Regions from separate parts of the Enterobacter mori genome, predicted to be linked through region 1. Evidence: predicted binding sites of a transcription regulator. Region 1 holds the regulator's gene; each other region holds the start of a gene.
The links. Region 1 encodes Fur, which represses iron uptake genes when iron is present. Its sites were predicted from a motif close to ATAATAATGAGAACNACTATCAA; they were not measured.

Region 1 (9,897 bases):
CTTTATGCCGGGTACCTACCAGGGCGCGGAGGCCGGGGCTAACTTTGACTACGGCGATGCGGGTGCGCTGAGCTTCTCCTATATGTGGACCAACGAGTACAAAGCACCGTGGCACATTGAGATGGACAAGTTCTACCAGAACGATAAGAAAACCAAAGTCGATTACCTCCACTCGCTGGGCGCGAAATACGACTTCAAAAACGATCTGGTCCTGGAAGCTGCATTTGGTCAGGCGGAAGGTTATATCGATCAGTATTTTGCTAAAGCCAGCTACAAATTTGATATTGCAGGCAGCCCGCTGAGCACCAGCTACCAGTTCTACGGCACGCGCGATAAAGCCAGCAATGGCACCGTTAACGATATCTATGACGGCACTGCATGGCTGCAGGCGCTGACCTTCGGCTACAAAGTGGGCCAGGTTGATTTACGTCTGGAAGGGACATGGGTGAAGGCTGAAGGGCAGCAGGGCTATTTCCTGCAGCGTATGACGCCAACCTATGCGTCCTCAAATGGTCGTCTCGATATCTGGTGGGATAACCGCTCTGACTTCAACGCCGACGGCGAAAAAGCCGTGTTCTTCGGTGCAATGTATGACCTGAAAAACTGGAACCTGCCGGGTTGGGCTGTGGGGGCATCTTACGCTTACGCCTGGGACGCAAAACCTGCAGATATGGCGACACCGGACGCGTACTACGATCCAAACTATCGTCTGAAAGAGTCTTCTTACAGCCTGGATGCGATCTACACCCTGCAGGATGGACGTGCAAAAGGGACGATGTTCAAACTGCACTTCACGCAGTATGACAACCACTCCGATATCCCGAGCTACGCGGGCGGTTACGGCAACATCTTCCAGGATGAACGTGACGTGAAATTCATGGTCATCGCGCCATTCACTATCTTCTGATGAACACACCGGTGGGCAATGTCCCGCCGGTATGGAGACTGCACATGATGAAAAAAATCGTAATCGTCGCGTTGCTGGCATCAGGGCTGGTGGCGTGTGCTCAGACTGAGGCACCAAAAGAAGATTCCCGCCTGAAGGAGGCCTATAGCGCCTGTATCAATACAGCGGAAGGGTCGCCGGAGAAAATCGAAGCCTGCCAGAGCGTGCTGAACGTGCTGAAGAAAGAGAAAGCGCATGAGCAGTTTGCGACGCAGGAAAACGTCCGCGTGATGGATTACCAGGCCTGCATTCAGGCGCGTAAAACCGGTAACGATCAGGAAGTGGCGAAGCGTTGCGATAAGATTTGGAGCGAGATTCGCAGTAACAATAAATAAGTTGCTTTACGCCCGGTGGCGCTGCGCTTACCGGACCTACAAAGGTGTCATAGCCCGTAGGCCCGGTAAGCGCAGCGCCACCGGGCTTTTTTGCGCAAAAAAAAAGCCAACCTTACGGCTGGCTCAGAGTATAAACACGATATTATTTCGCGTCGTGCGCGTGGTCGTCTTCGCGGCAATCGCCTTCAGCACAATGACCGTACAGGTACAGGCTGTGGTTGGTCAGGCGAATCCCATGACGAGCGGCGATTTCACGCTGGCGTGATTCGATGGAATCATCGCTGAATTCAATAACCTTGCCACAATCGAGGCAGATCAGGTGATCGTGATGATGCTGCTGGGTCAGCTCGAAAACGGATTTACCGCCCTCGAAGTTATGACGGGTAACAATGCCCGCGTCATCGAACTGGTTCAGCACACGATACACGGTTGCCAGCCCAATCTCTTCACCCATGTCGATAAGACGTTTGTAGAGGTCTTCCGCACTGACATGGTGATTGTCTGGCCCCTGAAGCACTTCAAGGATTTTTAACCGAGGAAGCGTTACTTTCAGGCCAGCCTTCTTTAATGCGGTATTGTTGTCAGTCATGCGGAATCTGTCCTGTTGCTAAACGATTCACTTCTAAAGAAGAAGTGACAGAAAATGCACTTGGGATATTGCGTCTCATTATAGAACTGCCATGGCTAAATGAAAACTGCAAGTCTCAAGCAAAGTATGCTTATAAAAACGTGGTATCACCAACAAACTTGTTCGATGGCATCCACTTTTTACCAGGGGGATATTGTACAGGTCTGAACGAAAAAGTTAAAAGTTTGTAGCAATTAATTTAATCGGTTTTACCTGGTAAACGGGCGCAACCGGAGTTGCGCCACCGTGAAATCAGGCGTTAAGAATGTCGTCGAGGTTCAGTTCTTCGCGAACCTGCTTAACCCATTTCTCAACGCGTTCAGCGGTCAGTTCCGGCTGACGGTCTTCGTCGATGGCCAGGCCGACAAAGTGGTCGTCATCTGCCAGGCCTTTAGAGGCTTCAAAGTGGTAACCCGCCGTTGGCCAGTGGCCCACGATAGCAGCACCGCGCGGTTCAATAATGTCGCGGATGGTGCCCAATGCGTCACAGAAGTATTCTGCGTAGTCTTCCTGGTCGCCACAACCGAACAGCGCGACCAGCTTACCGTTGAAGTCAACTTCTTCCAGGGTTGGGAAGAAATCGTCCCAGTCACACTGCGCTTCACCGTAGTACCAGGTCGGGATACCCAGCAGCAGGATGTCATAGCCTTCGAGATCTTCTTTGCTGCTCTTGGCGATGTCGTGCACATCGGCAACGTCTTTACCGAGCTGTTTTTGAATGTTTTTTGCGATATTTTCGGTATTGCCGGTATCACTGCCGAAGAAAATGCCGATGATTGCCATGAGTAAAATAACCTCTTGAAACTTAATGGTATGGTGGCGCAATTTGTCCACGGATAAGGGCAATAATAGCAGAACAGGCAACCCCGCGGAAACTGCTATCGCGCAGGACTGCACTCTGTGCTACATGAAAAGGGTCATAAAGGGGATTTTCAGACTTATGCCTTGCTGCGCAATGTCTCAAGTTGAGTAATTAACATCTCTTCAATCAGTTCGCTGCGGCTGATGTTACGCGCCTCGGCCAGCTCATTCAGTGCATCGACAGCATCGGCGTTCAGCTTCAGTTCGACACGCTTAAGCCCACGATTTTTATCGCGTTTAAGCTGGTTGCGTTTATTAATACGCAGCTGTTCATCGCGCGAGAGCGGATTCGTTTTCGGTCGTCCCGGTCGACGCTCATTCGCGAACAGATCTAGTGTCGTACGGTCCGTTTGTTCTTTGGCCATGATTCTGAGACTTCGGGGGAAATACGCCGCCCTGCTAATGCCCGGGCGATAAGCGCGCCATCATACATCACCGAAAACGGCACGCCAACGACTGGAAGCCCACAACCTTCCAGTCGCTCTCTTTTTAATCAATTTGCAGTATCAGAGAGATAGCGACGAATGGCGCGCAGTACAGCGTCCGGTTTTTCGGCGTGAACCCAGTGCCCGGCACCGGCGATCACATGGGCTCGGGCCTGCGGGAATTGGGCCAGGAGCGTGTCGCGGTAGGCATCGGTAACATAAGGAGAATTTCCGCCGCGAATAAAGAGGGTAGGGTGTGGCCACGCGGGGACGGTTTCCCAGCCCACGATGTTATTGTACTGCTCCCAGAGCACCGGCACGTTAAAACGCCATTGCCCGTCGACGAATGACTTCAGCAGGAATTGCACGACGCCTTCTTCATCCAGATGCTCACGCATCACGGCGGCAGCCTGTTGGCGCGTCGCGACACCCGCGTCTGTGACCGCATTAATAGCGGCGAAAATCTCATCGTGACGACGGACGTTGTAATCCACAGGCGCGACGTCAATGACAATCAGCCCGTTGATACGCTCTGGCGCAAGCGCCGTCAGGGCCATCACCGCTTTGCCACCCATGGAATGCCCGATCAGCGTTACCTTTTGCAGGCTATGTGCATCCAGCGTATCCAGCAGATCCTGCGCCATCGCCGCGTAGGTCATCTCGTCGGAACGCCCGGAAAGACCGTGATTGCGCATATCAACCTGAAAAATATCGTGGTCGGAAACCAGATCGCGCGCCAGCACGCCCAGGTTATCCAGGCTACCAAACAGCCCGTGAACCAGTACGATGGGAGAATTATTGTTCGGCGATTGTGCAGATTGCGCTCGGGTATTCAATTTCATGGCAAAGTTCTTTTTTTACGTATGTCAGGTTAGGGTATCATGTTGACCATTCTGCCGCCCGGCTGCAAGGATCCAGTTTAATCTGACTTTTGCCGCCTGCCGGGTTTGACGCTATCCGCTGTTGGGATTTGACCTTATAATCCCAACGACTTGTATTCAGATAAGATATCGCACTGGATTAAGATGAAAACAATCGAAGTTGATGACGAACTCTATCAGTTTATTGCCAGCCAGACGCGGCATATCGGGGAGAGCGCGTCCGACATTTTACGGCGTATGCTTAAAATTTCCGCCGCCTCACAGCCTGCTACCCCTGTCACAAAAGATGTCGTGTCTCAGCCGAGCGTTGTTGCACAAGCAAAACCTGCCGTGATACCGGCAAAGGATAAAGTGCGCGCAGTACGTGAACTATTGCTGTCTGATGAATATGCAGAGCAGAAAAAGGCGGTTAACCGCTTTATGCTGGTGCTGTCTACACTTCATTCACTGGATAACAACGCGTTTGCTGAAGCGACCGAGTCGCTGCACGGTCGCACCCGTGTCTATTTCGCGGGCGACGAACAGACGCTGCTGCAAAATGGCAATCAAACCAAACCTAAACATGTCCCTGGCACACCGTACTGGGTCATCACCAATACCAATACGGGCCGCAAGTGCAGCATGGTTGAACATATCATGCAGTCCATGCAGTTCCCGGCGGAATTGATTGAAAAGGTTTGCGGTACAATTTAACCCTTGCATCAAAAGGACCAGGCAATGGCAAATCACAGCCGTGCAGGCCAACCTGCACAACAAAGCGATTTGATTAACGTCGCTCAACTGACTGCGCAGTATTACGTACTGAAGCCGGTCGTGGGCAACGCAGAACACGCAGTGAAGTTTGGTACATCTGGTCACCGCGGCAGTGCGGCGCGCCATAGCTTTAACGAACCGCACATTCTGGCCATTGCCCAGGCCATCGCGGAAGAGCGCACCAAAAATGGCGTCACCGGTCCATGCTACGTAGGGAAAGATACTCACGCCCTGTCTGAACCGGCGTTTATTTCCGTACTGGAAGTGCTGGCAGCGAATGGTGTGGATGTGATTGTTCAGGAGAACAACGGTTTCACGCCAACGCCTGCGGTCTCTAACGCAATCCTTGTGCACAACAAAAAAGGTGGCGCACAGGCTGACGGTATCGTCATTACGCCATCTCATAACCCGCCAGACGACGGTGGCATTAAATACAATCCGCCTAACGGTGGCCCGGCAGACACCAACGTCACCAAAGTGGTGGAAGACCGTGCGAACGCCCTGTTAGCCGACGATCTGAAAGGCGTTAAACGTATTTCTCTGGATGCCGCCATGGCGTCCGGTCATGTGAAAGAGCAGGATCTGGTTCAGCCGTTCGTGGAAGGGCTGGCGGATATCGTCGATATGGCGGCCATCCAGAAAGCCGGTCTGAAGCTGGGTGTAGATCCGCTGGGCGGCTCCGGTATTGAATACTGGAAACGCATTGCAGAGCATTACAAGCTGGATCTGACCATCGTAAACGATCATGTCGATCAGACCTTCCGCTTTATGCACCTCGATAAAGACGGCGCGATCCGCATGGACTGCTCCTCCGAGTGCGCGATGGCCGGCCTGCTGGCGCTGCGCGATAAATTCGATCTGGCGTTTGCTAACGACCCGGATTATGACCGTCACGGTATCGTCACCCCTGCCGGGCTGATGAACCCGAACCACTACCTGGCTGTCGCCATTAACTACCTGTTCCAGCACCGTCCGCAGTGGGGCAAAGAGGTAGCTGTCGGTAAAACGCTGGTCTCCTCTGCGATGATCGACCGCGTGGTCGATGCGCTGGGCCGCAAGCTGGTGGAAGTGCCGGTGGGCTTCAAATGGTTCGTTGACGGTCTGCACGACGGCAGCTTCGGCTTCGGCGGTGAAGAGAGCGCGGGCGCGTCCTTCCTGCGCTTCGACGGCACGCCGTGGTCAACCGATAAAGACGGCATCATCATGTGTCTGCTGGCGGCGGAAATCACCGCAGTCACCGGTAAGAACCCGCAGGAACATTACAACGAGCTGGCGGAGCGTTTTGGCGCGCCAAGCTATAACCGCATTCAGGCTGGTGCGACCTCTGCACAGAAAGCCGCGCTGTCCAAACTCTCTCCGGAGATGGTCAGCGCAAGCACCCTGGCGGGCGATCCGATCACCGCGCGCCTGACGGCGGCGCCGGGTAACGGAGCGTCTATCGGCGGCCTGAAAGTGATGACCGAGAACGGCTGGTTCGCCGCGCGTCCATCCGGTACGGAAGATGCGTACAAAATCTATTGCGAGAGCTTCCTCGGCGCTGAACATCGTCAGCAGATTGAGAAAGAAGCGGTAGAAATTGTCAGCGAAGTGCTGAAAAACGCGTAAGTGCGGTTTGTGTGCCGGGCGGCACTGCGTTTGCCCGGCCTACAACAACGATCGTAGGCCCGGTAAGCGCTAGCGCCACCGGGCTTTTTTTCAACTGTGCTTATTCTTCAATTCAAACCGTGGTGACACCAAACCGTACAGCGTCCAGCCCATAAAGGTCACCATCGCCCCGTAGAGCATCGCTTCCTGGCCGGATGAGTAGAGCGCATAGAAGCTGTAGATTGCCCCAATCAACGCCACGATATTGGCCGCTCGCGCCTTGCGCGGATCCACCTTCGCGACTTTCTGAATAATCACCAGCGCCGCCATCGAGAGAATATACGGGATGATGTTGGTCACCACCGCCAGATTGACCAGCACGTTAAACTGGCTGTTCAACGACGGGCTGATGGTCATCAGCGACAAACCACTCTGGAAGATAACAATCGCCAGCATGCCCTGCACCGGCGCATCCGCTTTGGTCACGCGGGAGAAGATTTTTGGGAAGTAACCTTCATCAGCCGAGGATTTAAACACCTGTGCGATGGTGAACTGCCAGCCGAGCAGCGAGCCGCAGCAGGACATGACCATCAGCCCCATGATCACTTTCCCGACCTCAGGCGTGAACATCTGCGCGAAGGCCAGCCCGAACGGTGCCGTGGAGTTGGCCAGATCCATGTTTGGCACAATGCCCGCAATCACGTTCGTCGAAACGATATAGATCACCGCCGCACCCAGGGTGCCGCCGAGTACCGCAATCGGCACGTTCTTCTCCGGATTCTCTACCACTTCCGCGTTCGCGCAGGCGGATTCCAGGCCGAGGAAGGCCCACAGCGTCATGGCGATGGATGACCCAACAGCGGTAAAGAAAGGTACGTTGTGCGGGTTCCAGGAATTCGCGTACAGCGTCGGGCTAAACCAGAACCAGCCGATGATGCACAGACCGACTACCGGGATAATCACGCCCCAGACGGTGATACTGCTGAGCTGTCCGGTGATGCGCGCGCCGCCAAAGTTAGCGACGGTGCAGATCCACAGCACCCCGATGGTCGCCAGCCCTATTTGTACCGGGCTGAGCATCGCGCCAAACAGTTCCGTACCGTAACCCACCGCGGAGATGGCAATCGCCACGTTGGCGATCAGCAGCGAGACCCCGTAGGTATAGTTCGCCATAAAGTTTCCGGATTTACCGAATGCGTATTCGGCATAGCCGCCCATGCCGCCCGACTTGCGGCTGAACATCCCGCACTTGGCAAACGCCCACGCCAGCGCCATCGATCCGACTGCAGTTACCAGCCAGGAGATAATCGAAATGGTACCCACTTCTGCGAGCTTGGTGGGCAGCATGATAATCCCGGATCCCATCATGTTGACCATGGTGAGGATGGTGAGTTGTACCACGCCCATCTTATTGGACTTGCTCATAATTTTTCTCCTTTCAGCAGAGATGGCTGAGCGGCAGGTTGTTTAATGACGTAGCAGCGAACCTGTTTTCGACCGTCGCACTCCTCGACGTACACGCCCTGCAGCTCCGGCGCGAAGCCCGGCAGAAGATTGATGCCTTCTTCCAGCGCGGCAAAGTAGCGCAGCACGGAACCGCCCCAGACTTCACCCGGCACAACGCACAGCACCCCCGGTGGATAAGGAAGCGCCCCTTCAGCGGCGATACGGCCTTCTGCGTCACGCAGTGAAACCAGCTCGACCTCACCGCGCAGATAGGCATAGTTCGCCTCTTGCGGGTTCATCATGACGCGCGGGAAGTGAGACTTGCGGAACATCTCTTTTTGCAGCTGTTTCACATTGTGGCGAGCATACAGGTCGTGCATTTCCTGGCAGATTTGGCGCAGGGTGTAATCTGCGTAACGTTCCGGATGTTGTTTGTAGAGAGAAGGCAGAACCTCCTTCAGCGGAACATCGCTCTCGAGCAGTTTTTCGAAGCGTACCAGCTGCGCCACCAGCTGTTGCAGTTTGCCCATATCTTCCGCAGGCGTGAGCAGGAACAGAATCGAGTTGAGATCGCATTTTTCCGGCACGATGCCGTTTTCACGCAGGAAGTTGGCGAGGATAGTGGCGGGCACGCCGAAGTCGTCATACTCCCCGGTGCGGGCGTTGATGCCCGGCGTGGTCAGCAGCAGCTTGCACGGGTCGATAAAATACTGGTGCTCAGCGTAGCCTTCAAAGGCGTGCCAGCGTTCACCCGGCACGAAGTGGAAGAAGCGCAGATCGGTTGCAATTTCTGCCGTGTCCCAGCTTTCCCACGGACGGCCATCCACCGTTACCGGCACGAAGGGGCGCAGATACTGGCAGTTCTCCAGAATCAGCTTGCGCGCTTCGATACCGTTCACCACGCAGTCCATCCACATGTTGCGGCCACTCTGGCCCTCATGCATACGGGCGTTGATGTCCAGCGCAGCGAACAGCGGATAAAACGGGCTGGTGGAGGCGTGCATCATAAAGGCATTATTCAGCCGCTTATGCGGGACATAGCGCTGTTGCCCTTTGATATGGCTGTCTTTCTTATGGATTTGCGAGGTCTGCGAGAAGCCGGCCTGCTGTTTATGTACGGACTGGGTGACCAGGATCCCCGGATCGTTTTCGTTCAGCTCCAGCAGCAGCGGAGAGCAGTCGGCCATCATCGGAATAAACTGCTCGTAACCCACCCAGGCGGAATCAAACAGGATATAATCACACAGATGCCCAATCTTATCCACCACCTGACGGGCGTTATAGATGGTGCCATCGTAGGTACCCAGCTGGATCACCGCCAGACGGAACGGACGCACATCGCGCGCGCGGCCCGGTTCCACCTCTGCCACCAGCTCGCGCAGGTAGCTCTCTTCAAAGCAGTGGGCGTCAATGCCGCCAATAAAGCCGTACGGGTTGCGCGCGGTTTCCAGATAAACCGGCGTTGCGCCAGCCTGGAGGAGGGCACCGTGATGGTTAGATTTGTGGTTGTTGCGGTCGAACAGCACCAGGTCGCCCGGGGTGAGCAGGGCGTTTAGCACCACTTTGTTTGACGATGATGTCCCGTTCAGCACGAAGTAGGTCTTATCGGCGTTAAAGACTTTTGCCGCATGCTGCTGGGCGATGCACGGCGCGCCTTCATGAATGAGCAGATCGCCCATTGCGACGTCAGCGTTACACAGATCGGAGCGGAAAAGCGTCTCACCAAAGAAATCGACGAACTGATTACCGGCTGGATGGCGGCGGAAGAACTGTCCTCCCTGATGCCCGGGGCAGTCGAACGCGCTGTTGCCCTGTTTGACGTAATCGACCAGGGCGCGGAAGAAGGGGGGACGAAGCTGTGTTTCGTACTTCAGTGCAGCCGCTTCCAGCTGGCGTCCGTAGAAATCACTGCTGGTGTCTGAGCACTCGAAAACGCCGTGAATACGAGACAGAAACTCTGCCGGAACAATTTCTTCTTTATGGGTGGCAATAAATACCGGGATGCCAAATCCCGTCGCGTCTATTTCTTCTATTGCAC
Region 2 (9,897 bases), 1.4 Mb from region 1:
GCGCGCAGCAGGGCTTTCTTCATGTTGCGGGTGCCGATAACCCACGCTGCAATGCGGTTGATGGAGGCATCAAAGAAGTCGAGGCCGATATGCACGCGGTCGAAGAGATCGTGACGGATGATCTCGCTGGCAATGGCCTGGGTTTCGTCATCCAGCAGCACCACGTGGTCGCTGTCCCAGCGCACCGGGCGGCTGACGTGCAGCAGCAGGCGCGGGACGTAGAGCATGGCGGCGGAGATTTTGTCGGAGATCACTTCCGTTGGGTGGAAGTGGCCGGCATCCAGGCACAGCGCGGTCTGGCGGCTGGTGGCATAACCCATGTAGAACTCGTTCGAACCGACGGTGTAGCTCTCGGCACCGATGCCGAACAGCTTGCTTTCGACAGCGTCGATGTGGTGCGCAGGGTCCAGCTTCTCGCTGATGGACTCATCCAGCGCCGCCAGCAGACGCTGGCGCGGAGCCAGACGGTCAACGGTGATGTCCTTCATGCCGTCCGGGATCCAGATGTTCATCACCGACGGCGTGCCGAGCTGCTCGCCAAAGTACGCAGAAACGCGGCGGCTGGCCTTCACGTGGTCGATCCAGAACTGACGGATTTCATCGTCCGCGTGGGCGAGGGTAAACCCGTCGGCGCTCAGCGGGTGCGAGAAGCAGGATGGGTTAAAGTCCAGACCCAGTTTGTTGGCTTTCGCCCACTCCACCCAGTTCGTAAAGTGTTCCGGTTTGATCTCGTTGCGCGCCACCGGCTCGTCGGATTCGAGATAAATCGCGTGCAGGTTCAGGCGCTTTGGCCCCGGGATCAGGCTCAGCGCCAGCTCCAGATCGGCGCGCAGTTCGGTCGCGTTACGCGCTTTGCCCGGGTAGTTACCCGTGGCCTGAATACCCCCCGTCAGGGAACCGCCCGGGTTCTCGAAACCGGCGACGTCATCGCCCTGCCAGCAGTGCATGGAGACAGGCAGACGGTCGAGCTGGCGCAGGGCCTCTTCGACATCCACGCCGACGGCGGCGAAACGCTGTTTAGCCAGGTCCCAGGCTTGTTCAAGTTGAGTGGTCATGCGCAAAGCTCCTTAGTCAGTCGGTTTTGCTGAAACTGCGCCCGGTAGCGGGCAATTTCATGGCAGGGATTGGGGGGGTAGGCGGTCAGTCGGGTGTTCGCGGTGACCACCGAGCGGAAATCGTCAACGTTGGACAGTTCGTCCAGGGTCATCAGCTGAATGCCGATATTGCCGAGCGTGGAGGCTTCAATCGGACCTGCCACCACGGTAATACCGCAGGCATCCGCGCAGAGCTGGTTCAGCAGCCGGTTCTGGCAGCCGCCGCCCACGATGTGCAGCTGGCTAAACGGCTTGCCGCGCAAATCGGCCAGTTCGCTGAGGATGTCGGCATACAGCAGGGCGAGGCTGTCAAAAATGCAGCGCGCCAGCTCTGCCGGGCTGGACGGCACCGGCTGCCCGGCCTCGACGCAGGCGGCCTGGATTTCGGCGCTCATGTGCGCCGGGTTGATAAAGCGGTCATCGTTCGGGTTGATCAGGAAGGTGCAGGCCTTCAGCTTTTCGGTTTCCGCGATAAGCGCAGGCAGGTCGGTGATGTTCTGCTCTTTCAGCACCCGCTGGAGCAGCCACAGGCCCATGATGTTTTTCAGCACGCGGTAACGCCCTTCCGCGCCACCTTCGTTAGTGATGTTTGCCGCCATCGCGGCATCGCTGGTGTACGGCGTTTTGCTCTCAAAGCCCATTAGCGACCAGGTGCCGGAAGAAAGATACGCCGCGTCTTCGCTGGCGAGCGGTGAGGCGATGACCGCGCTGGCGGTATCGTGGCTGGCGACGGCGACGACAGGGATCTCGTTCCCCTGCGGGCAAATCCACTGACCGATCACATTGCCGGGATGCGTTGGCGTGCCGAACCAGGACGGCGACGCGCCCGTCCATGCCAGCAGGTTTTCGTCCCAGTTATCGGTGTTGATGTTCACCAGTTGGGTGGTGGTGGCGTTGGTGTACTCCCAGTTCATATTGCCGGTCAGGCGGTAGCTCAGGTAGTCCGGGATCAGCAGCGCGTGGGCCACGTTCGCGACCAGCTCCGGCTGCTGCTCAACCAGGGCGCGCAGCTGGTACAGCGTGTTAAATGGCAGAAACTGAATGCCGCTGCGCCCGTAGATGTTGTCCTTACCAAGCTGGGCGATGGCATGCGCCATCAGGCCGTCGGTGCGGCTGTCGCGGTAGGAGACGGGCAGGCCGACGCGCTCACCGTTACCGTCCAGCAGCACATAATCCACGCCCCAGGTATCAATGCCGATGCTGTCGATACGAATGCCGTCGTTGCAGACGTTGTTCAGCCCGATGCGGATCTCCGCTTCCAGGGCATCGATATCCCAGGTCTCAAAACCGTCCTGCTTTTGCAGGCAGTTGGCGAAGCGGTGCATTTCGCGAAGCGAAAGTGTGCGCTGGTCGCAGTCCCAGGTGGCGAGCATTACGCGGCCGCTGGATGCGCCTAAATCGACTGCCACACAATGGCGAAAAGTCATGGTCAGGTCCTTTCTTAAGTCATTAGCGGTGAGTGTAAGAAAGGGAAGAAAAAGCCACCTTCTCGCCACTGACAGGCCAAATCCGGCGCTGGCAAGAAAGCAAAGGTGAACGTGAGGGAGTTCACAGTTTCCAGTAATGGCGGGGTTTTCAGGCAGTGTGACGCTTACCGCATTTCCCGATCTTTCCGCCGGTTTCTTGAAAAACGGACAGCTTTTGCGACGTTTGCTGCCGAAAATTTAAGGTGAGCATGAAAGGCCTTAATTACTATTTTGAGAACATTTCTCATTGGTGGGGGCCGTTATGACCGTACTACACAGCGTGGATTTTTTTCCTTCGGGAGGGTCGCCCGTCGCGATTGAGCCGCGGCTCCCTCAGGCTGCGTTCCCTGAACATCATCATGATTTTCATGAGATTGTGATTGTTGAACACGGGACGGGCATTCACGTGTTTAACGGCCAGCCGTACACCATCAGCGGCGGCACCGTGTGCTTTGTGCGCGACCACGACAGGCACCTGTATGAACATACCGACAACCTGTGTCTGACCAACGTGCTCTATCGTTCCCCGGACGCGTTCCAGTTTCTTTCTGGTTTAAACCAGCTGCTGCCGCAGGAAAAGGACGGGCACTATCCGTCGCACTGGCGCGTGAACCAGTCCACCTTACAGCAGGTGCGGCAGCTGGTGAGCCAGATGGAGCAGAGCGAGGATGGGCAGGAGACGCACGCCATTGCCACGCGCGAGCTGCTGTTCATGCAGCTGCTGGTGCTACTGCGCCGCAGTAGCCTGGTGGAGGGGCTGGAAAACAACGACGCCCGGCTGAACCATCTAATGGCCTGGCTGGAAGACCATTTCGCCGAAGATGTTTGCTGGGAAACGCTGGCGGATGATTTTTCGCTGTCGCTGCGCACCCTGCATCGCCAGCTGAAGCAGCACACCGGGCTGACGCCGCAGCGCTATCTTAATCGCCTGCGGTTAATCAAAGCGCGTCATCTTTTACGTCATACGGACGAAAGCGTCACGGATATCGCCTATCGCTGCGGTTTCGGCGACAGTAACCACTTTTCGACGCTTTTCCGTCGGGAGTTTAGCTGGTCGCCGCGCGATATTCGTCAGGGAAAAGACGCGTTGCTTCAGTAACGCGAGGGCAGTCACCGTTTTATTGCCGCAATAAAGCTAATAATGTCTGGTTTTTCGGCACAGAGGTCGTGGTGTGGCTGCTCAGTTAATCCTTCGCAAAGATGATTTTTTTGCCTCCGCGAGTCAGGCCGTCGCGGTGGCGGACCGCTACCCGCAAAACGTCTTTGCCGAGCATACCCACGAGTTTTGCGAGCTGGTGCTGGTGTGGCGCGGCAACGGCCTTCATGTTCTCAACGACCGGCCCTACCGCATCACCCGCGGGGATCTGTTCTATATCCGCGCCGAAGATAAACACTCCTACGCCTCGGTTAACGACCTGGTGCTGCAAAACGTTATTTACTGCCCGGACAGGCTCAGGCTTAACGTGGACTGGGCCGCGAATATTCCGGGTTTTCTTGATGATAAAGGTTCCCCGCACTGGCGGTTAAGCAGCAGCGGCATGACCCAGGTTCGGCAGGTCATTTCTCAGCTTGAGCAGGAGAGCCAGAAGAGCGACCCGGTCGCCAACCAGATGGCGGAGCTGCTTTTCGCCCAGCTGGTGATGACGCTGAAGCGCCACCGCTACGCCACCGATAACCCCTCTGCCACGACGCAGGAAGCGCTGCTGGATAAGCTCATCACCACGCTTGCGGGCAGCCTGAACAGAAGCTTCGTGCTGGAAAAATTCTGCGAGCAGGAGCAGTGCAGCGAGCGCGCGCTGCGCCAGCAGTTCCGCACCCAGACGGGGATGACGGTGAACCACTACCTGCGCCAGCTGCGCATCTGCCACGCCCAGTATCTGCTGCAGCATACGGAGTTGATGGTGAGTGAAGTGGCGATGCGCTGCGGATTTGAGGACAGTAACTACTTTTCGGTGGTGTTTAACCGCGAGGTGGGGATGACGCCGGTTCAATGGCGTCATCGCAGTCGAAAGGCGGCGTAATCAGTTCGCCATGCCGAGGCCAACGATATTGGCGGCAATGATAATCACCACGCAGCCCAGGCTCAGGACGCCCACCGGACGACGCCCGGCGTTGTTCCACTCCTTCAGCACCAGCCCAACCAGCCCGCCGCACAGCACGTAGAAGCTCATGTGCAGCATCCAGCTCATGTAGTCGTACTGCGCCGGAATGCTGGCGTGGCCCCAGGCATAGAAGAAGAACTGCAGGTACCACATCAGGCCACCGAGGGCGGAGAGCAGGACGTTAGTGATGATCAGCTGTTTTGCCAGCGAGAAGTCGGCTTTTACCGACAGGTTCTTCACTTTTGCCAGACGAAGGAAGCAGAAGCCGAGGTTCACCAGCGCGCCGCCGCCCATGATGACCACGTAGCTTGGCAGGGCAGCGTACAGCGGGTCGACGCCCAGCGCCGCAGCGGCATCGTGCATCGGTTTGGCGGCGTTCATGGCAAACGACATGCCCGCCGAGAAAACGCCGCACATCACCGCCAGCAGCAGCCCTTTCTTCAGGTTGAACTCTTCGGCCCTGATGCCCATCTTGCGTTCTTTCAGCTGGCCCGCGCGGGTGACGATGCCCACGCCGATCACCGCCACCAGCACGCCCAGCAGCGTCATTCGCCCGCCCTGCGTGTTGATCAGCACGTCGAAGTGGCCGTTGAGGATCGGCGTCATCAGGGTGCCGACGATCAGCGTGATGCCAATCGCGATGCCAATCCCCATCGACATGCCGAGATAGCGCATGGTGAGGCCGTAGTTAATATTACCGATGCCCCACATTGCGCCGAACAGGAATACCGGCAGCAGGGTGGAGGCGCTAAAGGAGGAGAAGTAGCCCCAGAAATCGGGCAGCAGCATGGCGCTGATTGTCCACGGCAAAATTAGCCATGACACGGTACCGCCAACGGACCACATGGTTTCCCATGACCAGCCTTTCACTTTTTTAAACGGGGCATAGAAACAGGCAGCACTGGCCGCGCCTATCAAATGCCAGAAGATACCCATCGTAATCGCATGATTCATTTTTACATCCTCATCGTTTTTATAGTCGGTGGCTTCCCGCCGACTTGATGAGTGTAAAAATTAGGCGGTTTGGGAACCTTCAGAAGGTTGCCGCACTTTTGTTCTGGATGGCAATCAGCACGTTAACCGCGTGAGCAGACTCACATTTCCGCCATTAATCGAAAAATGAATAACCTTATAAAAACTACGGCATTGATAATCATTTTCAATATCATTTAATTAACTATAATGAACCAACTGCTTACGCGGCATTAACAGCTGTGCCGCCCGACAATAATGGAGAGGATTATGAGTTATACACTGCCATCCCTGCCGTATGCCTACGACGCACTGGAACCGCATTTCGACAAGCAGACGATGGAAATCCATCACACTAAACACCACCAGACCTATGTGAACAACGCGAACGCCGCGCTGGAAAGCCTGCCAGAGTTCGCGAACCTGTCTGCTGAAGAGCTGATCACCAAGCTGGACCAGCTGCCAGCAGACAAGAAAACCGTGCTGCGCAACAACGCGGGCGGTCACGCTAACCACAGCCTTTTCTGGAAAGGCCTGAAAACCGGTACCACCCTGCAGGGCGACCTGAAAGCGGCTATCGAGCGTGACTTCGGTTCCGTGGACAACTTCAAAGCGGAATTCGAAAAAGCCGCTGCTACCCGTTTCGGCTCTGGCTGGGCGTGGCTGGTTCTGAAAGGTGACAAGCTGGCGGTAGTGTCTACTGCTAACCAGGACTCCCCGCTGATGGGTGAAGCAATTTCTGGCGCATCCGGCTTCCCAATCCTGGGCCTGGACGTGTGGGAACACGCTTACTACCTGAAATTCCAGAACCGTCGCCCGGACTACATCAAAGCCTTCTGGGACGTGGTGAACTGGGACGAAGCAGCAGCGCGTTTCGCCGCTAAAAAATAAGGTTGCATTGACGCCTGTGAGAAGCGAGTCTGATGACTCGCTTTTTTTGTATCTGCGTAATGGAGGCAGCAATGCATTACCCGGTGAATGTGTTTACAGGCAAGGTCAGGGAGTACAACGGCAGCCGGCCGAGCGCCATCGCTAAAATTCAGGTCGATGGCGAGCTGACGTTAACCGACCTCGGGCTGGCGGGTGACGAGCAGGCCGAAAAGAAAATCCACGGCGGGCCCGATCGCGCGCTGTGTCACTATCCGCGCGAGCACTATCAGCACTGGAAAGCCGAATTCCCCGAACAGGCGGATCTGTTTGTCGCCCCCGCGTTTGGCGAAAACCTCTCGACCGAAGGGCTGACCGAGAAAAACGTCTTTATCGGTGATATTTACCGCTGGGGCGACGCCCTGATTCAGGTGACGCAGCCGCGCTCGCCGTGCTTCAAGCTCAACTTCCATTTCGGCATCAGCGATATGTCCGAGCAGCTGCAAAATGCGGGTAAAACTGGCTGGCTGTACCGCGTGGTGCTGGCTGGGCAGGTGTCAGCGGATGCGCCGCTTGAGCTGGCGTCGCGGCTGAGCGATGTCTCCGTTTATGACGCCTGTGCCATTGCGTGGCATATGCCGTTTGACGACGAGCAGTATCACCGCCTGCTGTCGGCGGCGGGGTTATCGACCAGCTGGACCAGAACGATGCAGAAGAGGCGCATAAGCGGCAAGATCGAGGATAATTCGCGGAGATTGTGGGGGAAGTAAGGCTATGCCTTACCCTCACCCCTCACCCCAGCCCTCTCCCCAAAGGGGCGAGGGGGTTTTACGTTCCCTCTCCCCTTTGGGGAGAGGGTTAGGGTGAGGGGAAAACTACGAACGCTTATACAACGGCAGCCACAGCGTTAACCGTAGCCCGCCCAACGGGCTATCGTCGGCTTTCACCCAGCCACGGTGCTGCTGCATGGCAGTTTCAACAATCGCCAGACCCAGTCCCGTACCGCCAGACTCACGGTCGCGCGCTTCGTCGGTACGGTAGAACGGACGGAAAATCTGCTCGCGATCTTCCGGGCTGACGCCAGGGCCATCATCGTCCACGATGATGGTGATCCCGTCTTTATCCACCGAGAAAGCCACTTCAATCTTCGTGTGCGAATAGCGCAGGGCGTTACGCACGATATTCTCCAGCGCGCTTTCCAGCGTGTTGGGGTTACCGTACAGCGGCCACGGGCCCGGCGGGAAGTTGACGGTGAAGGATTTCCCCATCTGTTCCGCTTCGAACGCCGCGTTGTCCAGCACCTCGTGCCACAGGTGATTGGCTTTCACCGTTTCGCTCACCAGCGCGTTTTTCTGCTGATTGCGCGACATCACCAGCAGGTCGTTAATCATGCTGTCCAGACGATGAGCTTCCGTTTCAATACGCTCCAGCTCCTTGCTTTCTCCGCTGCGGCGTCGCAGCAGGGCGGTGCCGAGCTGTAAGCGCGTGAGCGGGGTACGCAGCTCGTGCGAGATATCCGACAGCAGACGCTGCTGGGCGGTCATCATGCGGTCAAGAGCGCTCACCATCTGGTTAAAACTGGTTCCGGCGGCAAGGAACTCCTGCGGCCCGGCTTCCAGTTCAGGGTGTTGTCGCAGGTTACCCTGAGCCACTTCGTCAGCCGCATTTTTCAGCTTACGCGCCGGTTTTGCCAGGCTCCACGCCAGCCATAACAACAGCGGCGAGCTAACCAGCATGGTGACAATCAACAGTAGCAGAGGACGGTCAAACAGCAGGTTGATAAAATCGGACTGGGAGTTGCTCGCAGGGCGAATCAGGTAGAGCTGATAGTTATCTTCCCCATCTCGTACCGAGAAAGGGCCGACCATCTCTACCCGACCATATTTCTTCTTCTGTGGGTGATCGGCGTTATCCGCCTGGCCAATGAAGTTACGGATAATCTGCATTTCATTGCGATCGGCCCCAATGACGCGGCCTTCGCTGGTCACCAGCAGCAGGCGTTGTCCGGGCGGCGCCCACTTGTCGATAGCGCGAAACAGCCTGCGCCACCACATTAAATCGTTTGGCGGATCGTTTGCCAGCTCGGCTTCCACGTGCTGCTCGATCATCACGCCCTGACGTTGCTCGCTGTCGAGAAGCTCCGTCATCTGGCGTGAGTCGAGTTTTGGCAACATCAAAACGAGCATTAAAACCAGTGCCAGCGTCAGCCAGAAGATGGCGAAGATGCGGGCGGTTAAGCTGCCTATCATGAAGCGGAAACCATCAGATAGCCGCGACCTCGCAGCGTTTTAAACCATGGGTGACCGTCTTTACGTTCCGGTAATTTACGGCGCAGGTTAGAAATATGCATGTCGATGGCGCGGTCAAACGGCGTAAGGCGTTTGCCCAGCACTTCCTGACTTAAATGTTCACGCGATACCACCTGGCCGAGATGTTGCGCCAGCAGATACAGCAGGGTGAACTCGGTGCCGGTCAGTTCCAGCGTTTCACCGTCGAAGCTCGCTTCCTGACGGCCCGGGTTCAGGCTCAGGGAGTCCACTTCCAGGGTTGGTGAGCTGTTGTCGGTATTCTGCTGCTGCTCGCTCCAGTGGGAACGACGCAAGATAGCGCGAATACGGGCCACCAGTTCACGGTCGTTGAACGGTTTCGGTAAATAGTCATCTGCGCCCAGCTCAAGGCCGAGTACGCGGTCAAGTTCGCTGCCGCGCGCGGTCAGCATGATAACGGGGGTCTGGTGTGTCTGGCGAAGCTCTTTCAACGTATCAATGCCGTTTTTCTTCGGCATCATCACGTCGAGCAAAAGTAAATCGATGCTGTCGTCAAGGAGACTCAGCGCCTGCTCGCCATCATGGGCAACCAGAACGTTGAAACCTTCCATGTCGAGCAACTCCTTTAAAAGAGATGTGAGCTCTCGGTCATCATCAACTAACAGGATTTTATTCATTGTTTAAATACCTCCGAGGCAGAAATTACGACATCAAGGCTATCTAATCCATGACTTTACGTTGTTTTACACCCCCTGACGCATGTTTGCAGCCTGAATCGTAGACTGTCTCTCGTTGAATCGCGACACGAAAGATTTTGGGAGCAAGTGATGCGCAAAGTTACCGCTGCCGTCATGGCCTCAACGCTGGCGTTCAGTGCGTTTAGCCAGGCTGCTGTAGCTATCATCGGCGATAACAGTTCCTCGCAAGAGGGTGCAACGCAGCACAGCGGCCAAAGCCATATGTTTGACGGCATAAGTTTAACCGAACATCAGCGTCAACAGATGCGAGATCTGATGCAGAGGGCAAGACACGACCAGCCCCCTGTTAATGTTAGCGAAATGGAGACAATGCATCGCCTTGTCACCGCAGAAAATTTTGACGAAAGCGCTGTACGCGCTCAGGCAGAAAA
Region 3 (9,897 bases), 1.4 Mb from region 1:
CCCATCAGGAAACCGCAGAGGTAGACGGCGAGAATGCCGCTTCCGTCCAGCGCGGTGGTGACGGCAAAAATCAGAATCCCGCCGCTCAGCGCCAGCAGGGGGTAAAGCCCCGCGGGCAGCGAGATGCGGTTGATCATCTGCTGTAACAGGTATCCCCCCGCCAGGCCGATAACAATCCCCAGCCCGAACTGCTGCAGAATATGCCAGGCGAACATCCAGCTCAGGCCCGTCTCGTGCTGCTGGATCATCTCAATCAGCGTGATGGTGAGAAACACCGCCATCGGATCGTTACTGCCCGACTCAATTTCAAGCGTTGAGCCGACGCGCTCGTTTAGCCCTTTACCACCAAGCAGGGAAAATACCGCTGCGGCGTCGGTTGAACCGACAATCGCGCCGATCAGCAAACCTTCCATGAGATTGAGATGGAAAAGCCACGCGGCCATCATCCCGGTGAGGCCGGAGGTAATCAACACGCCGATCGTCGCGAGCGACAGCGCAGGCCCTAAGGCGACGCGGAAAGAACTCGCCTGGGTGCGCATCCCGCCGTCCAGCAGGATCACCGCCAGCGCGAGGTTACTCACCATGTAAGCGAAAGGGTAATTATCGAATGGGATACCGCCGATGCCATCAATGCCAGCCAACATGCCAATGGCAAGGAAAATAACAAGAATAGGTATGCCGAGACGCGATGAAAATGAACTCAATAAAATACTGCTGGTTACAAGCACAGAACCCAGAATGAAAAGGCTGATTATTGCTGCGGCATCCAATGTTGTCGTACTCCCACCTCAATGTTAACGCTGTTATTAAAACCCTAACATATTAACGACAGGAACAGCGTTTTATTGAGGCGGTTTAAGCGCTTTTTTATGCTTTTAAGACCGGATGGCCGCTTAGAGTAAGCCGACTGCCTGAATTATTATGCGTCAGCTTCGCCTGAGCACCCAGCGGCAGGGTAACGGTCTGCTGCTCATGGCCAAAATCCAGTCCCGTAATCACCGGAATATCCAGCCGCGAGCGGATGAAATCAACCATCGTCTCAAGGGTGTAGCCTGCATCATAGTCATTCGGTGCCGAGCCGCTAAAGCTGCCGAGCACGATGGCGGACTGGCGCCCGAGAATGCCCGCATGGTAAAGCTGCAGCAGCATGCGCTCGACGCGGAAAGGATGCTCGTTGATATCTTCCAGCACCAGAATGCCATCCTCAATCTGAGGCAGCCACGGCGTGCCGATAAGTGACACCAGCATCGCCAGGTTTCCGCCCCAGAGCCGGCCCTCACATTCCCAGTGCGGTCCGTTTCCCTGCCACTCAACGCTGAAGGTCGAATTTTGCAGTGCGCGCCAGAAATGTTCCTGGGTAAATGCATCCAGCTCCGGCGCGCCGAAGTTACCGGCCAGCATCGGGCCGCTGAAGGTAATGACGTTGTGCAGCGCCAGCAGGCCGAGCTGGATCGTCGTGAAATCGCTATGTCCACAAATCAGCAGCGGATCCTGCTGCTGGCGTTTTGCCAGGCCTTGCCAGTCGATACTCTCCAGCAACCGGCTCGCGCCATACCCGCCGCGCACAGCAAGCACAATCTGGTTAGCGCCCGTCAGGTTCACCAGGCTGTTGATATCATTCAGTCTCTGCGCCTCTGTTCCGGCAAAACGCTGCAGGCGGCGGGGGATAATCGTCTGATTTTCTACCCGATGGCCGGATTCCAGCAAGCGCTGAACGCCCCGCTGTGCAGCATCCTGGTTGATGCAATAACCCGACGGCGCGATGAGATGAAACTGAGACATGGCAATTCCTTGCTGAATGAGAAACTAATTGTCTATATCATGCCGCTTATACGCCGCCTGCTTCAAGAGGCGGCGCACTGCGATGACCGGCTATAAGGATAGATGACGTGAAATTGAGATGGTTTGCTTTTTTGATTGTGTTGCTTGCTGGCTGTAGTTCAAAACATGATTATCAAAATCCGCCCTGGAACCCGGAAGTGCCGGTGAAACGGGCCATGCAGTGGATGCCGATCAGCGAACAAGCCGGGAAGGCCTGGGGCGTGAGCCCGCGCCTGGTCACGGCGATCATTGCCGTAGAATCCGGCGGCAACCCAACGCTCGTCAGTAAATCCAACGCGGTGGGGCTGATGCAGCTTAAAGCATCAACGGCCGGCAAAGAGGTCTACCGCTATATGGGCTGGAGCGGTCAGCCGTCGACCAGCGAGCTGAAAAACCCGGAACGCAACATCTCGATGGGAACAGCTTACCTGAGCATTCTGGAACACGGCGTGCTGAAGGGTATTGAAGATCCTGATGTGATGCAGTACGCGCTGGTGGTCTCTTACGTGAACGGTGCGGGTGCGCTGCTCAGAACCTTCTCGTCCGACCGTAAAGAGGCGATTGAAGAGATAAACGACATGGACAAAGACGAGTTCTTTGAACATGTAGTGAAGAATCACCCGTCACCGCAGGCACCTCGGTATATCTGGAAGGTTCAGAAAGCGATGGACGCCATGTAACGCCGTTGTCGGGCGGCCTCGCTGCCCGACGCCCCCTCATAGGACTTTATTTGCCCGTTCCCGTGCCTCTCGCTCCAGAGAGAAGATGATGCGCTGAAGTTCGCGCTCTGCACCCGGCCCCACGTTAAGAAAGCGAAAGCTCAGACGGGGCGTGGAAATGGTCTCGTTCTTGCTGTCCACCACTTTACGCTCGCTGATGGCAATCAGCTGCGCATCGAAATAAAACCGTCCCCAGCCGCCCATATCCAGCTCAATCTGCGTGAATCGCATGCCTTCAACCAGCCCGTCAGGTTTTGGGGTATCCATCAGCGCGCCCATGCCGCCCAACGACAGGTCAAAAAGGCGGAAGCGGATCTCTTTTTTATCCGGCATTTTTGCCCGACAAAAATAAGCGGGATGGAGCGGGGCGCTGATGCGGAAATATTCCCGACGCTGTACAAACCAGAGGTTATCAGGCAGCGGCGTAGTAAAAGCAGGCAGCCCCAGATATTCGCTCAGTTCCAGTCGCGGCAGAATAAATTCCACCTTTGCGCCGTGGGTTTCAGCCATTACCGAGATTTTTTCCGCCCGCTGCGCGGCGCGGTTTTCATGCTCCTGGCTGCCCAGGTCGACGATCAGACGGTCGGACGACACGTCAAGGATCTTGCTGATAAACTGATTGTTTGACCAACGCATGCGTAGCGGCACTTCACCTTTTTGCAGGTCGCGTAATACCCCTAATACAGCCAGCGGATTTTGTTTCAGGAACTGCTCACTGTAATTACTCACGCCAGATTGCTCCTTGATATGTGACAGACTGTCTCTGCGTTATCGGCAATCTGAAATGAAACTTAATACAAACCGGTGATTTTTTTTACTGGCCGCCGTAATTTAAGTCGGTGAGATGAAAATGATTTTCGGGCGATGACCTATACTTAAGTCACCAGCGCGGAAGGTTTTCCGTGCATGCGTTAAACCTGCAAGAGGGCATCGCTATGGGTATCATCGCCTGGATTATCTTTGGTCTTATTGCCGGCGCTATCGCCAAATTGATCATGCCGGGAAATGATGGTGGCGGCTTTATTCTGACCTGTGTACTCGGTGTGGTCGGGGCGGTTGTCGGCGGTTGGCTGGCAACGATGTTTGGCTTTGGCGGCAGCATCAGCGGTTTCGATCTCCACAGTTTCCTGGTCGCGGTGGTCGGCGCAATCGTTGTACTGGGCATATTCCGGTTACTACGACGGGCATAACATGTTCACCAGCGGCTCTCACCGGAGGGCCGTTTTTTTTATCCGCATATTGATTTGCTAATCGAAATGATAATAATTGTCGTTCCCAGTATTATCCTATAACAAAGACGACAATTATGAATAGCTCACGTTTTGCGTTATGTGCGTTGGCAGGAGCCGTGGCGCTGGCATTGCAGGCACAGGCTTTAGCCGAAGAATCGACTATCGTAGTCTCGGGCGCAGAGCAGGGCAGCGCGCTTCCTTCATGGACGAACAGTGCGACCAAATCGGCGGTGGCTGAAAGTAAAACGCCGCAGGTGATCAATACCCTCTCTGAGCAGGAGATAGAAAAGCGTCACGCGAACTCCGTGAATGAAATCCTGCGCTATGCCCCGGGTGTCTCGACCGAAGTGAGGGGCAGTACCTCGTACATGAGCGAATACAAAATCCGCGGGTTTAATGTTGACCAGGAATTCTATAACGGTCTGCAGCTGCCGTATAACGTCACCGGTAATACCAAAGCGCGCATCGATCCGCTGCTGATTGAGAGCGTTGATATTCTGAAAGGCCCCTCTTCAGTGCTGTACGGCGGCGGCTCACCGGGTGGTCTGGTGAATATTCAAAGTAAGAAGCCGCAAAAAGCGTCCCGTACCGAGGTGGGTTTCAACACCGGCACCCGTAACCTGAAAGAGGGCTACCTCGACTCAACCGGTCAAATCGCTGACAGCGACTGGAACTACCGTCTGCTGGGGAAAGCAACGGAAAATGACGACCAGCCGCATACCACGCGCTACGAAAACTATCTTGTGGCACCGTCAGTGACCTGGCAGCCGGACAGCAAAACGCGTCTCACCATTGATGCGCTGGCGCAAAATACCCCGAGCCTGTCGCCGTCCGACCCGCTGCCGCTCGCCTATCTGCGCTCGAGCTACGCCGATCGCCGGGACTTTGCCGGGGACGAGTGGAGCGGATTCAAACAGCGCCAGTGGATGCTGGGCTACAGCTTTGAGCATGAGTTTGATAGCGGCTGGGGCTTTAACCAGAAAGCGCGCTATTTCGATGTGGATACCCATCAGCGCAGCGTCTATTCAACCGGGCCAGGCAGCGAGGTTTATCAACTCAATCGCTTTGCTTACACCACGGATGAAGACCTTCAGAGCTTCAACATCGACAACCAGGTCACCAAAACGGTTGCGCTGGGGGAATGGAAACATCATCTGCTGGCCGGGTTTGACTATCAGAAGCTGAACTCGCACTTCCACTACCGATACGCCTCCTCAACACCGGGTATTGATATGCACAATCCTGACCACGCGCAGATCGATGAAGGCGCGCTGGGGCTGTATACCGCACAGAAAAACCGTCTGAGCTATCAGCAGAACGGCTACTACCTGCAGGATCAGGTGGAGTTCGGTGGGTTAAACCTGTTGGGCAGCCTGCGTTATGACGATTACCGTTCCGTGACCACGGATTACCTGCAAAACGGCGACAAAGCGTATGTCTCTCAGGATCGGGTCACCAAACGTCTGGGGGCGCTTTACGCCTTCGACAACGGTATTTCGCCTTTCATCAGCTACTCGGAAGGTTTTGCACCGGTCTCGCCGCAGGGGACGCTCACGGCAAAAGACGTGAAGCCAACGACCAGCAAGCAGGTAGAGGGCGGGGTGAAATACCTGCTGGCGGACTACGCCACCACCTTTACCGCATCGGTGTTTAATATTCGCCAGAAAAATGTCGTCACCTCCGATCCCGGCTTCCTCAACTACCGTCAGACCGGGGAAGTGGAATCCAAAGGGGCTGAGCTGTCGGCGGTCAGTCGCCCGACGGACAACCTGACGCTGATTGCGAACTACGCCTACACCCACGCCATCAATACGGAAGATGATAAATATCAGGGCAAGCGTCCAACTCAGGTGCCGGAGAATGCCTTTAACCTCTGGGGCGACTACACCTTCGACAGTACGCTGCTGAAGGGGCTAATGCTGGGAGGGGGCGCGCGCTATACCGGGCCGATGGAAATTTCACCGAGTAACGATGCAGGCAAACTCGGGGGCACCACGCAGTACGATCTGGCGGCCTCTTACCGCATGGGCGAAGTCCTGCCGTCGCTGGAAGGGCTGACGGTTAAAGCCAGCGCGCAGAACATCACCAATAAAGAGACGCTGACCTGTTACGACGCAACCAACTGCTGGATTGGGCGTGACCGGACGTTCCAGCTAGGGGCGAGCTACAGTTTCTGATGACCTTACCCCTCTCCCGCGGGGCTGAGGGTTCCCCACAAAATAATGCCTGCACGGACGCCCCCTCTCCCTTGAGGGAGAGGGCAGGGGTGAGGGGGAACATACGAGTCTGGTGGTCATTCCGTTCACTTTATGTTCCTTGCTACTCTGTAAGGACATGACCTGTGAACGTGCCAGGGCGGCTCAATCGCCGCCGCCCTGGCGACCCGGGCTCCCGGCGGTAAATCGCCGCTTCGCGGTGCCTTCGGCTTATTCCTTCCGGCTTGTCGGGGACGGGCGGAGGTAACGTATATGGACGCTCCCGGAATGCAATGTTTTCTTCAGTTCGGTAATAAAACGGGTAGGTGCAGCCATATATCCGGTTTCTGATGGGATTTTTTATCCCGAACCATGATGAAATCCGCCAGGCAGGTACCAATCATCCTCTACGGGCTAACTTGCCCTTGTTACCTCTCGGTGTATCCTGCCTGCGGTCTTACCTGTTTTGCCATCTTCTGAAGTCACCTGCACATACCAGGACGTTAACTCATTTTTCAGCACCTCGTCAGATTGACTGACCTTGTGTCAGGCGGGCTGGCGAGGTTGATATTCAGTATTGTGTGCCAACATTGACCACATGATCCTCGCTGTTTTTGCCGCCATCGCGACAACTGCAACATTGTAGTGCTTCCGCTCAAGCAATCCCTGAAGCCAGGCATTCTCCTCAACTGAGCCTTTCCGGTTGACCCAGGCAGTAAGTGCCCGTGCGCCGTGAACCAGAAGGTATCGGAAATATCCATCTCCACGTTTGCTTATCCCGCCCAGTTGCTGTTTACCGCCACTGGAATGTTCTTTTGGTGTCAGCCCCAGCCATGAGGCGAACTGTTTTGCAGTACTGAACTGTCGGGCATTACCCACTGCTGCTACCACATACGTGGCCGTTAGCATGCCCACCCCAGGGATTTTTGCCAGTCTCTGGCAGGCCGCCTGTGTTTTATACCAGGAGGCCAGGGCCTCTTCTACCTCTTTTATCTGCTCCTCAAGTGCCCTGATATGTTTAGCCTGCCTGAGGATACTGGCTCTGACAAAGGGAGATAACCCATTGTCGGCGTCCTCCAGAATGGCCGGCAGCTCACAGATCAGATGACTTTGCCCGGTCGCCATCGTAATACCAAACTCAGCAAGTGTAGCTCTTAAGCTGTTAGAGCAGGCGATGCGCTCACGGATAAGTATTCCCCGTTCAGTGTGTAACGCTAAAACGGCCTGCTGCTCTTCGGTTTTTATCTGCACAAAACGCATATTCGGGCGGGTTACCGCTTCGCAGATAGCTTCAGCATCTGCTGCATCCGTCTTATTCGTTTTCACATAAGGCTTCACATATTGCGGAGGGATGAGTTTTACCTCATGGCCGTGACGACTGAATAATCGTGCAAAATGATGGCTGGACGAGCAGGCCTCCATGCCAATCAGGCAAGGTTCCAGTTGAATGACAAACTGAACGAATTTAGCCCGGGTCAGCTTCTTACGTAAAACCGTATGGCCTTCGTGATCGACACCATGAAGCTGAAAAACGTTCTTTGCCAGGTCGATACCAAGAGTTGATACTTTCATGTGGACGCTCCTCATTTTTCAGGACGTATTGCAACGATCCAGTCTGGTACTTTGATACCGCAAAATCTGGAGCGTCCATCTCATTATCCCTGTAAAGCCCGCCCTCTCGGCGCATCCATGCGCCTTGCCCCGGCCTACAGGAAACGCCTCAGCGATTTACAGCCGGACCAGGGCGTCGCTGTAAGGCATTAAATTTTCTGATGCAACATTCATCGCTTCAGGTAAAAAAAATTACTGGGGATCCCCTCCCGCGGGGAGAGGGGTAGCACGAGTAGGCCGGGTAAGGCGTAGCCGTCACCCGGCAATCGCCTTACTGTGCCGCGCTTTTCGCTGGCGCAGCGTCATCATTCGCCGCAGGCTGATTCTCCGGCACGCTGTCGCACGGTTTCTCTTTTGGACAAACCAGGTCCAGCATCTTGAGCGTCACGCCGTTGCTCCAGCCAAATCCATCCTGCAACGGATATTCACCGCCGCCCCCGCCGGTGCCGGTAGATGAGACATCATACTTCTCCACCAGCTTCTTCTCTCGGTCATAGGTGTGCTGAACGTTTTTCAGGAAGCGCCAGGTCACGTCCATCGCCACTTTGTCCTGTCCATAGTTCTGCAATCCTTCCGCTGCGACCCACTGCAGCGGTGCCCAGCCGTTTGGCGCATCCCACTGCTGGCCGCTGTTGATGGTGGTAGTCGTAATGCCGCCCGGCTTCAGCAGCCGTGAAGCGGTCGCTGCAGCAACTTTATCCGCCCGGTCCTGTGCCGCAGCCTTCACGTAAAGCGGGAACAGGGCGGCGGCGGTAAGCTGATTACGCACCTTTTTACTCTTGAGATCGTAATCCGCGTACCAGCCCTCTTTTTCATTCCACAGGTGGCTCTCGATGGCCTTCTGGCGTGAGGCGGCCAGCGCGTCATATTTGCTCGCACCTGCGGTATCGCCATCCTCCTGGCTTGCCCGTGCCAGCAGCTTCTCCATCTTGAACATCAGGGCGTTCAGGTCCACCGGCACAATGCTGGTGGTGCGGATGGTGCCAAGCTTTTGCGGATCGTCCATCCAGCGGGAGCTAAAGTCCCAGCCTGACGCGGCAGCCGAGCGCAGATCGCGGTAAATTTCCGTCGCCGGGCGGTTAGGGTTGTTTTTAGCGGTGTTCACATCATCGAGCCAGGATTCAGGACGCGGGGTATCGCGGTCATCCCAGTAGCGGTTGAGGATTGTCCCGTCATCCAGCTTCACCACGCGTTTGTTGGCCTGGCCCGGCTGCAGGCCATCGACGCCCTCCATCCAGTAGGCATACTCTTTTTCCATCTGCGGACGGTATTTTTTCAATGCATCTTTATCATGCGTCGCCAGCAGTTCGACCATCAGGGAAAAGAACGGCGGCTGCGAACGGCTCAGGTAATAGCTGCGGTTGCCGTTAGGGATGTGGCCGAAGGTGTCAATTTCATAGGCGAAGTTGTCTACCATATCGCTGATTTTGTCCCAGTGGCCGCTTTCGGCAAGGCCCAACATGGTGAAATAGCTGTCCCAGTAATACACCTCGCGGAAACGCCCGCCGGGGACCACGTAAGGTTTCGGTAGCGGCAGGAGCGAATCCCACTTGTTGCTGGCTTTATCGGTGGTGCGCGTCAGCACAGGCCAGAGATCGTCAATATGCTCACGCAAACTTTGTCCAGCAGGCGGAACATATTTTTCACCTTCCGCAGGGAGCGTGAAGTTCATCTCGACAAAGTGGCGTAAGTCAAAGCTGGACTGGGCGTGCTGCATCCGATAATCCGCCAGAATCATCAGCGGGTCGCTTTTGGGTACGGCATCAGCAAAAGTTTTTTGATCGGGAAACAGTTTGGCACTTTGCACATCATTAAACAGAGGACCCAGCAAAATATCGGGTGAGGTTGTCTGGGTTGTAGGGGGCTGGTCAGCATAAGCGAATGCTGTTACGCCGAGCAGCGCGCCTCCCAGCGCAAGCTGCAAGAACGCAGGGCGTAGTGTACGAGGTCTTATCATGAGTTCGTCTCCTGTCTTCACTAAACAGCGTGACCGCTGCTGTCAATCACCTGAAAACCTTAGACGAATATTGACCGCTTCGCGTGAAATATTGCTGGCCCGTTACGCCTCTTCCGGGGTCTGGCTGGCTTCCCGCAGCGTGCCCGGTGCATGTCCAATAATGCGCTTAAATGCCCGGCTAAATGCCGCCAGAGACCCGTATCCCAGCCGCAGCGCGACCGTTTCGATGGGCTGATTTTCATGACGGATGTACTGAATAGCCAGCCGCATTCTCAGCTCGCTGAGATACTTTGCCGGGGTGGTCCCCGTCGCGGCCAGAAACCGTTCGGCAAACACGGAGCGGGAGGTGCCCGCTTCTTTTG

Region 2: a site for Fur is predicted at 5,809-5,831, ahead of sodA (superoxide dismutase [Mn]). Genes of this name have one in related genera too.
Region 3: a site for Fur is predicted at 3,803-3,825, ahead of N2K86_RS12685 (TonB-dependent siderophore receptor). Genes of this name have one in related genera too.

Annotation. Positions count from the first base shown of each region.
Region 1 covers NZ_CP104285.1:1,296,639-1,306,535, forward strand. The annotation lists gene chiP (chitoporin ChiP) at 1-907, shown strand, start outside; gene chiQ (ChiQ/YbfN family lipoprotein) at 955-1,281, shown strand; gene fur (ferric iron uptake transcriptional regulator) at 1,424-1,870, opposite strand; gene fldA (flavodoxin FldA) at 2,162-2,692, opposite strand; gene ybfE (LexA regulated protein) at 2,848-3,135, opposite strand; gene ybfF (esterase) at 3,264-4,037, opposite strand; gene seqA (replication initiation negative regulator SeqA) at 4,221-4,769, shown strand; gene pgm (phosphoglucomutase (alpha-D-glucose-1,6-bisphosphate-dependent)) at 4,794-6,434, shown strand; gene potE (putrescine-ornithine antiporter) at 6,525-7,838, opposite strand; gene speF (ornithine decarboxylase SpeF) at 7,835-9,897, opposite strand, start outside.
Region 2 covers NZ_CP104285.1:4,655,980-4,665,876, reverse strand. The annotation lists gene rhaA (L-rhamnose isomerase) at 1-1,055, opposite strand, end outside; gene rhaB (rhamnulokinase) at 1,052-2,521, opposite strand; gene rhaS (HTH-type transcriptional activator RhaS) at 2,823-3,659, shown strand; gene rhaR (HTH-type transcriptional activator RhaR) at 3,733-4,581, shown strand; gene rhaT (L-rhamnose/proton symporter RhaT) at 4,582-5,616, opposite strand; gene sodA (superoxide dismutase [Mn]) at 5,905-6,525, shown strand; gene yiiM (6-hydroxyaminopurine reductase) at 6,597-7,271, shown strand; gene cpxA (envelope stress sensor histidine kinase CpxA) at 7,377-8,750, opposite strand; gene cpxR (envelope stress response regulator transcription factor CpxR) at 8,747-9,445, opposite strand; gene cpxP (cell-envelope stress modulator CpxP) at 9,596-9,897, shown strand, end outside.
Region 3 covers NZ_CP104285.1:2,687,599-2,697,495, reverse strand. The annotation lists partial or broken gene N2K86_RS12710 (potassium/proton antiporter) at 1-728, opposite strand, end outside; gene ldcA (muramoyltetrapeptide carboxypeptidase) at 868-1,782, opposite strand; gene emtA (membrane-bound lytic murein transglycosylase EmtA) at 1,890-2,501, shown strand; gene ycgR (flagellar brake protein YcgR) at 2,538-3,269, opposite strand; gene N2K86_RS12690 (GlsB/YeaQ/YmgE family stress response membrane protein) at 3,476-3,730, shown strand; gene N2K86_RS12685 (TonB-dependent siderophore receptor) at 3,847-5,949, shown strand; gene N2K86_RS12680 (IS110 family transposase) at 6,514-7,539, opposite strand; gene N2K86_RS12675 (alpha,alpha-trehalase) at 7,850-9,535, opposite strand; gene N2K86_RS12670 (AraC family transcriptional regulator) at 9,638-9,897, opposite strand, start outside.